2 regions of the Desulforamulus ruminis DSM 2154 genome follow, and region 2 is predicted to be linked to the other one. Evidence: riboswitches for the same ligand, from Rfam matches in the RefSeq annotation. Region 2 holds a riboswitch; the other holds the start of a gene.
What was found. Region 2 has a riboswitch for cyclic di-AMP ahead of DESRU_RS16080 (ABC transporter ATP-binding protein). Riboswitches for the same ligand answer to the same signal wherever they lie in the genome.

Region 1 (4,362 bases), 870 kb from region 2:
GAGTCGAGGGGCAGCAGGAGACAGATGAGATTGAGGGTTTTGATGTGCCCGGTAGTGTACTGCATTTAGACGGAGATAAAGATTACCTGGATTTGTGTATGACCACATACCGAAATCTTTCTATTCCTGCCTATGGTTACGCAGTAAAAGAAGAAGAACAGCCCAAAAGGGTCAAAGAGCTGCTGCAAAAACACTACCCGGATATCCTGGTACTTACCGGGCATGACGGTTTAAAAAAAGGGGCCAAAGATTTAACGGATATTAACAATTATCATAATACCAAGTATTTTATTGAGGCGGTAAAAATTGCCCGCACCTTTGAAAAAAGCAAAGACGATCTGGTGATCTTTGCCGGGGCCTGCCAATCTTGCTATGAGGCCATTCTCAGCTCCGGATCAAACTTTGCCAGCTCCCCCAAAAGAGTATTGATTCATGCCTTTGATCCGGTCTTTGTGGTGGAGAAAATTGCTTATACCTCCATCCATGATCCTATTGCCATTCGGGAGATTATCTCCAGTACCATTACCGGATTTGATGGAATTGGGGGGCTGGAAACCCGGGGTAAACACCGCCTGGGTGTTCCTAAAACAAACTATTAAATGAGTAGCCCTTTGAATTCCTCCGCATATGATGATTTAGGAGTTTATAGGGAGGGATTTCCTTTATGGATAAGCATTTAAAGACCGTTGAACGTGCCCGGTGGAGGCTGCTGGGCATGAATAATGTTGTAGGCGTGGGTGTTGGTTACAAGCATGTGGGCTTGGAACGGACGGAAAGGCCCGCCATTATTGTATTTGTTAAAAAGAAAGAGACTTCTGAGAATCTCAGCAGGGAAAATCTTGTACCTTATAAAATTAACGGCCTGGAAACAGACGTCATCGAAATTGGCGAAGTCCGCTTGTTGAGTGAACGCACCCAGGTCATTCGACCGGCCCAACCCGGGGTCAGTATCGGCCATTACCGCATTACCGCCGGTACCTTTGGGGCCGTGGTGCGGGACCGGGATACCGGGGAAAAATTAATTCTTTCCAATAATCATATTTTAGCCAATGCCTCCAATGGCAATGACGGCCGGGCCGCTGTGGGAGATCCCATTTTACAGCCCGGGGAATATGATGGCGGCACCAAAGATAACCGGATTGCCACTTTGCTCCGGTACATTCCCCTGCAAAAGGGAGAATCTCTAGCCACCTGTCCGGTAGCCAACGTTGCGGCCCGGTTGGCCAATATTTTGGTGCATACCCTTCGACCCAATTATGATTTAAGATTTTTTAAGCGCGGCAGGGCGGAAAATTTGGTTGACTGTGCCGTGGCCCGGCCGGTTCGCGAGAATGTTATCTTTGAAGAAGTTCTGGGGATTGGGCGAATTGAAGGGTTGGCTGAAGCCAGACCCGGCATGCCGGTTGTAAAAAGCGGCAGAACCACCGGTATCACCAAGGGGACCGTTACTGCCGTAGGTGCTACGCTGGAGGTAAAACTGGACGATGAAAGCACCGCTCATTTTAGCGGCCAGGTGGTGACCAATATGAAGTCCCAGGGCGGAGACAGCGGGTCCCTGGTGCTGACGGAAGGCAACCGGGCCGTTGGTCTGCTGTTTGCAGGTTCTGATAAAGTGACGGTATTTAACCCTATTCAACGGGTACTGGAAAAATTAAATGTGGAGTTATAAGCTAGACCAACCCCGGGGACGAAAATCCCGGGGTTTTGTTCCATAGTAAATAATGGTATAGATGATCAATCATGAGAATTTATCCAGAAACTTTGATCATTGCCTATAGAATCTAATTGATTCAATGATTGGCATGTCATACGGTTTTTGTAAGAAAATCCATTTTTTTGTATATTTAGGACAGGCCTTCCGGTTCTGCCGGAAGGGTAAAATTCATGCCGAATCCCGGGAGGTCCCGGGTACGGAGGAACCAGCCATTTGGGGGTGAATCCTTTTATTTTTTAGGTAGGGTTATCCTTGCCCGAACCCGTCAGCTAACTCCGGAGGCAAAAAGGAGGAGAAAGAAAGTGCAGTTTCGTTTAAAAAGAGTTTCCATGTTTCTTGCGACCTTGTTCACGCTCGCCTTTCTGGTATCCATGGCTAGCCCCCAAGCGGCTTTGGCTGTAGACAAGGATGGCCAGCAAATGGTTGCCCTGGTGAATGCGAATCGGTCTAAAGCGGGACTTCCGGCCCTGCAGTACGATTCCCAGCTATGTGCTCAGGCAGCCCAACTCTTAAGCGCCTACCAGAAGACCGGCCAGATTCCCAGCACCGCAAACCTGTATCAGGTAGCTAAAAACGGAGGTTACAAATCCCTTGGACAAACCGTTGTCCGCGGTAGCGATGTAAAGGCCATGGTTGATAAGCAACTAACTTGCTATGGCAACAGCTCGGTTTTAAACGCCAAGTACGACTGCGTGGGTGTGGCCATGGTCAACACCACCAGTGGCAAGCTTTGTGTTCAACTACTGGCCACCAAGGGAAGCAGTAAGCCCGCAACGCCGAAGCCTACGCCCACGCCGACCCCCACTCCTACACCTGGGGATGGGGAACCAAATGAAGGCTCCGGTTCCTCGGATGCCAGCATGAACCAGTTGCAGCAGCAGGTAGTGGATCTGGTCAACGCGGAACGGGCCAAACAGGGACTTAAACCGGTGGTGGCCAAGCAGGACTTAACCGCTGTAGCTCAGTTAAAGGCTCAGGATATGTACAATAAAAAATATTTTTCTCACACTTCTCCCACTTACGGTTCCCCCTTTGACATGATGCGCCAGCAGGGAATTAGTTACACGGCCGCCGGCGAAAATATTGCCATGGGACAGAAGACCGCCCAGCAGGTCATGACCGACTGGATGAACAGCTCCGGTCACCGGGCGAACATTTTAAATGCCAATTATAATGAAATTGGTGTGGGAGTTTACCAGAGTTATAATGGTTATGGTTATATCTGGGTGCAGGAATTTGCCCGCAGATAACGTTTCGGGACAAACCGTGTCCTTGGAATAAAGCCTGGATAATGAACAAAATACCAGAATAAGGCAGCAGGAGGATATATTTCCTCCTGTTTTTTTTCATTTTCTTGAGGATTGACCACATTTTCAGCACATTTCTCCAGCCAAACCAATATATATATTAAGGAGATATTCTGAAAGGAGGCTATGATAAATGGCCATGAAGAGGCAGCCTAAGACGCGGTACCGTAAAACACGCGCCTACGAGAGAGCCGGAACCACGACCGAACCGTTAAGAACAGAAAGGCTGACCGTGGAAGAGGTAATCGCTGAAAATACCGAGCAAACCATAGTTCGTGGAACCCTCTCCGTACCAGAGGAAAAACCCGAAATTGAAGAGATCCTTGCCATTGACACCAAGGTTAAGCTGAGGAAGGTTGAGGTTATTCCCGATAAGGTTATTGTTGAAGGAACCCTTAAACTGAGAGTGATGTATTCTGCCTTTAAAGATGACCAGTCTGTACACACCTTTCATGACGAAATCGATTTTGTGGATTTTGTGGATGTTGAAGGCGCCCGTCCCGGCATGAACAAGGAAGTTGACATTGTGGTAGAGGATGTGAGCCTGACCAGAAATCCCAAGTGCGCCGCGGATTGGGATGTAGCGGCAGTAATTATGGTTACGGCCAGGATCACCGAAACCCGTGAAGTGGATGCCCTGGTTGAATGCCCGGAGGGGTTTGAATGCGAGTCCGAACAAATGAATCTGGAGCAATTGGTAGGCAGTGGCTCCAAACAAGTATTGATTGATGACGAATTTGAAATTCCGGAACGCAAGCCCGATGTTGAAAAGGTCCTGCGCTGCATGTGCGATGTTGAAATCACCAATGTTAAAATTATCCGCAATAAAGTAATCATTGACGGTGAAGTGGAACTGGAGTGCCTTTACACCGCCATGAAAGACGACCAGAAAGTCCATACCTTTGAGAATACCTTTAATTTTACTGATTTTATTGAAATTGAAGGCGCCGAGCAGGGCATGATCGCCAAAGTAGACGTCATGGTGGAGAGTTGCTTTGTTGAAGAGGATGAAGACAATGCATGCCTGCTGTCTCCCACCATTGTCTTAAATGTCACCGCCCGGGTGGTTGAAAACCGGGAAGTGAGTGTAATTACCGAAGTGAAAGGCGCTGAATCCCTAAAAACCGCTACCCTGGCCATGGAGAGCCTGGTGGGCGAAGAATGCAAACAGGTGGTTATCCGGGATTTCAAAGAACCGCCGCATCATAAGCCGGATGTTGACAAAGTCCGGGATATTAAGATTGGCGACATCGTTATCAAGGACAGTGACGTTATCCAGGATAAAGTGCTGGTCCGGGGCACCATCGAGTTCCAGGTGATTTATACCTCGGTGAAGAAGGA
Region 2 (4,362 bases):
GCCATTAACCCCGTGCCGGTATAGTCGGCATATACATCCAGATCCCCTTTTTTCAGGGCCTGGAAGCACACCAGGGTCCCTCCCAGATTCAACTTTCGTTCCACCTGCAGGTCTGTCTTGGCTTCAATTAATTGAGCCATAAGCTCTCCAAGAACGATGTTTTCATTAAAATTTTTGGAACCGACCACAATTTTATCCTTTCCCCCGGCTGTATCTGATCCGTTACCACAACCGGTGAAGGCCAGCGTTAGGATGAGTAATGATGCCAGTAAAATATAAAACTTTTTTCCTCTCATTCGTACCTCCCTCATTTAAGTGGATCCCCGTGCCCTCAGGCCCTTGGGAACCGTTATTTTCTCTAAAGTGCTTAATAGTAAGTCCGATAGTACGGCCAGCAACGCAGCCGGTATGGCGGCAGACAAAATCATGGCATTATCGGCCAGTTGAATCCCTCTCCAAATGGGGCTGCCCAAACCTCCGGCGCCAATTAGAGTGCCTATGGTGGCAATGCCGATGGCGGTTACCATGGCCACACGAAACCCGGATAACATAACGGGAAGAGCAATGGGCAATTGAACCTGCCATAATAATTGCAGCCTGGTCATTCCCATCCCTCGGCCCGCTTCAATCAAATTGGCTTCTACACCCTTTAAGCCCAAATAAGTATTTCTTACAATGGGCAGCAAAGAATAGACCACTAAGGCGGCTACTAAACTGCCATTGCCCAGTCCAAAGTAATAAAGGGCGATGGCCAGCAGCGCCAGGCTGGGGATGGTTTGCAGCATATCAATCAGGCCCAGTACCGGTTCCGCCAGAGAACGGACTTGCAATAGCAGGATGCCCATGGGGATCCCGATGAGTGCGGCAATAAATACCCCCGAGGCCGAAAGCCACAAATGTTCCATGGCAAGGGATGTTATTTCAACCATATTCCACCTCCTTCATGATGATTTATTTGGCCTTTAAGCCCTGGGGCGTCACCGCTTTTTCAACCTGTGTGATGACAAAACCAAATATTAGGGCCAGGATTGAGGCCGGAATGGTGCCGGCCAGAATTAAATGGATGTTTACCATGCTGATGCCCCCGAGGATTAAATCGCCAAGGCCGCCGGCGCCAATTAAAGCCGCCACCGTAGCCCAACTGACGATGTAGATGGTGGAGATCTTAACCCCACCCATAATCAACGGGAGGGCCAGAGGTAACTTTACCATGGTCAGAAGCTCCCATTGATTCATGCCCATCCCCCTCCCCGCCTCAACCAAGGCCGGATTCACCTCTCTAATCCCGGTGTAGGTGTTGCGAAGAATGGGAAAAATGGAATATAAGAACAAGATGCTCATGGCGGGGAGCAGGCCGATGCCCAGAATGGGAAAGGCAAAGCCGAAGAAAGCCAGACTGGGTATGGTTTGTATGGTTCCAATGATACCTAAAACATACCGGGCGGCTTTTTCCCGGCCCGCCAGCCAGATACCCAGGGGAATGGCTAACATTGCCCCTAAAGCAACCGAGCCGGCCGTAATATAAATGTGCTGCCAGGTTAACGTTAGTATCTCTACATGACGGCTCATCACGGTTTGTATTAAATCATTCATGCGCTCTCTTCCTCACCCCAAACAACATTGGCCAGCGCGTTCACCATACTGGTGCGGGTAACAATCCCCACCACTTTACGCTGGGCGTCTTCTACCGGGATATAGTCCAATTTTTGATTCACCAGCAGATCAAAGGCGTCCCGGGACGGCGAGCCGGCCGCCACAGTGGGAACCTTGCTATAGGCCAGATCGGCCACCTGGTTGGCTTCTTTATGATCCCGCAGTGTTTCCACCGAAACGGTACCCAACAGCCGCTGCTGATTGTCCACCACCAGCAGGGTGTTTACTCTTTTACGTTTCATCAAGGCCACCGCTTCGGCAATCCCCTTTTCCGGGCCGATCAGTACCGGATTGGCATTCATGATACTCTCCACCGCCTGCAGCTCTTGGCCGTTTGTTCTGTGCTTACCGATGAAATCAATCACAAAATCATTGGCCGGCTTGCGCAACAGCCTATCCGGAGTATCCAACTGGACAATTTTACCGTCTTTCATGAGCACAATCCGATCCGCCAATTTTAGGGCTTCATCCATGTCGTGCGTGACAAAAACAATGGTTTTATGCAGCTTGCTTTGCAGATTCTTTAATTCATCCTGGAGACTTTCCCGGGTAATCGGGTCCAGGGCGCCAAAGGGTTCATCCATTAGAATGATGGACGGTTCGGCGGCCAGTGCTCTTAGCACGCCGATACGCTGCTGCTGCCCGCCGCTTAATTCATTGGGATAACGATGGGCATACAAATCCGGGTCCATATCCACCAGTTCCAGTAACTCTCTAACCCGCTTCAGGCGGCGTTCTTTATCCCAGCCCAAAAGGCGGGGAACCACGTCCACGTTTTCTTGGATGCTCATATTCGGGAATAATCCGATTTGTTGAATGACATAGCCAATTTCCCGCCGCAGCATAACCGGATTCATTTCCATGATATTTCTACCCTTTACAAACAAACTGCCGGATGTCGGTTCCACCAGACGGTTGATCATCTTTAAAGTGGTGGTCTTGCCACAGCCACTGGGACCGATTAGAACCAGAAACTCCCCTTCCTGGATATGTAGATCCAACTGATCTACCACCACAAGGTTTCCAAAAGACTTTGTCAATTTCTCAAACTTAATCATATTTCACCTCCATTCAACTTAAATCAAAAAACCCTTGGAAGAATTATCCAAGGGGAAGGGGCATAAAAATGTATAACAAACAGCCAAAAGGTTTGGCTGTTATTGTCAACTTTTCTACGCCTACGAAGTTAGCTGACGGGTTCGGATTGAAAAGTATAACCCTAACAGTGTGAACACACTGTATTAACCCCAATTCATTTTTGGTTCCCCCGCTCTCTCATCAATGAGAGACTAAGCGAAAACAATATAATATTTTTATATTCTTAATTTTATCATAACAGGTTAAATTATTATAATCTTATAAACATCGTTGATATGGCATTTCACAAGATATTCAGTGATATAGCACAATTAATACTACAAATGCTAAAACATATTTCCTCATACTGTGGATAAGGATAGATTTAAAAGAATGAATTCTCAGGCTTTTTGGGCCACCAGACCATAAAAAGAATCGCTGAGATGGATATCTTGGATGGATTGCAGACCCAGCTCCCCTAAAATATGGATCAGATCCTCTTGGGCTAAACGGTGTTTCACCGGCGGTCCCATGGGCATATCCCGCTTCTGCCACTCAATAATCGCTATCCTGCCCCCACTTTTTAAGATACGGATGACCTGAAGCAAATACGCTTTCAGTTCCGGAACTTCATGGAGTACAAAAGCCAAAAAAACAAAGGTTGTGGAATCGCTGGCCAGGGAAAATTGATTTTCCTCCACTTTCAATAACTCCAGGTTCCCAATTCCCTCCACTGCCGACCGATTCTTGACTTCCATTAACATCTCTTCTGAAATATCCAAGGCAAAGACCTTTCCTTCTTCGCCCACCATCTTGGCCGCCGGAATGGTGAAATAGCCGATGCCGCATCCAATATCTGCAACCACATCTCCGGGCTGCAGACCAAATTTTTGCAGTGTTTCCACAGGCGGCAACATTTTTCTTCTCTCCGGATTATCTAACTTGTGCTTTTGTTTAGCATCAAATACGTGCGGCATTGAACCCCTCCCTAAATATCCCTGGACGATCCGTTTTTAAATTGACGGACGGTCTCGCCTATTCAAAATATTATAACAAAGTGTGGTTTTCAGAACAAATCCTCCCAGATTTAGAACAACTCTCCTGAATGGCAAAGAATCCGGAACACAGGAAAAACACCGTGGGCGAAAAACTCACGGTGCTTTCCGGGAGGAACCAGGGCATCCCTCTTTATTAAAAAGCTTATTTAGGAGCGCTATACCCGTAAAACCCTCCACCAAGGAACAATAAAATTAAAATTAAAAACAGAATAAAGGCTGGAAAAGAACCATAACCTCCACAACCTGAACCGCATCCGGTATTGCAGCCCGTGTTACATCCAGTATCGCAACCGGTATTGCAACCTGCACCACCATATCCTTGACCCATTCAGATAACCTCCTTAATTTTTAATGGAAGCTGCTTCCTCTTACATAATATGGAATTAGAGGTAATATGTGATGCTCTATTTCATCCACTAAAAATATTTCTGTATCGTTTAGAAGGAAATCATTCTTTTTTCTTGTAATGGTTTGCAGGTTTGATCGTATTCACATATAGAGGAACCTGGCCAGGAATAAATCCTCTAAAGGAGTAAAAAATGGAGAAAGCTTTTTCAATGTTTTTTAAAAAAGA

Region 1: another riboswitch for cyclic di-AMP. It lies ahead of DESRU_RS00780 (CAP domain-containing protein); the one in region 2 lies ahead of DESRU_RS16080 (ABC transporter ATP-binding protein).

The regions. Positions count from the first base shown of each region.
Region 1 is NC_015589.1:147,483-151,844, forward strand. Features, by position in the region: gene yabG (sporulation peptidase YabG) at 1-599, shown strand, start outside; gene DESRU_RS00775 (chymotrypsin family serine protease) at 665-1,669, shown strand; cyclic di-AMP (ydaO/yuaA leader) riboswitch at 1,876-2,013, shown strand; gene DESRU_RS00780 (CAP domain-containing protein) at 2,017-2,964, shown strand; gene DESRU_RS00785 (DUF3794 and LysM peptidoglycan-binding domain-containing protein) at 3,155-4,362, shown strand, end outside.
Region 2 is NC_015589.1:3,241,977-3,246,338, forward strand. Features, by position in the region: gene DESRU_RS16065 (glycine betaine ABC transporter substrate-binding protein) at 1-296, opposite strand, end outside; gene DESRU_RS16070 (ABC transporter permease) at 312-929, opposite strand; gene DESRU_RS16075 (ABC transporter permease) at 952-1,593, opposite strand; gene DESRU_RS16080 (ABC transporter ATP-binding protein) at 1,590-2,711, opposite strand; cyclic di-AMP (ydaO/yuaA leader) riboswitch at 2,814-2,959, opposite strand; gene DESRU_RS16085 (class I SAM-dependent methyltransferase) at 3,132-3,707, opposite strand; gene DESRU_RS20620 (sporulation protein YjcZ) at 3,931-4,116, opposite strand; gene DESRU_RS16090 (sigma-70 family RNA polymerase sigma factor) at 4,346-4,362, shown strand, end outside.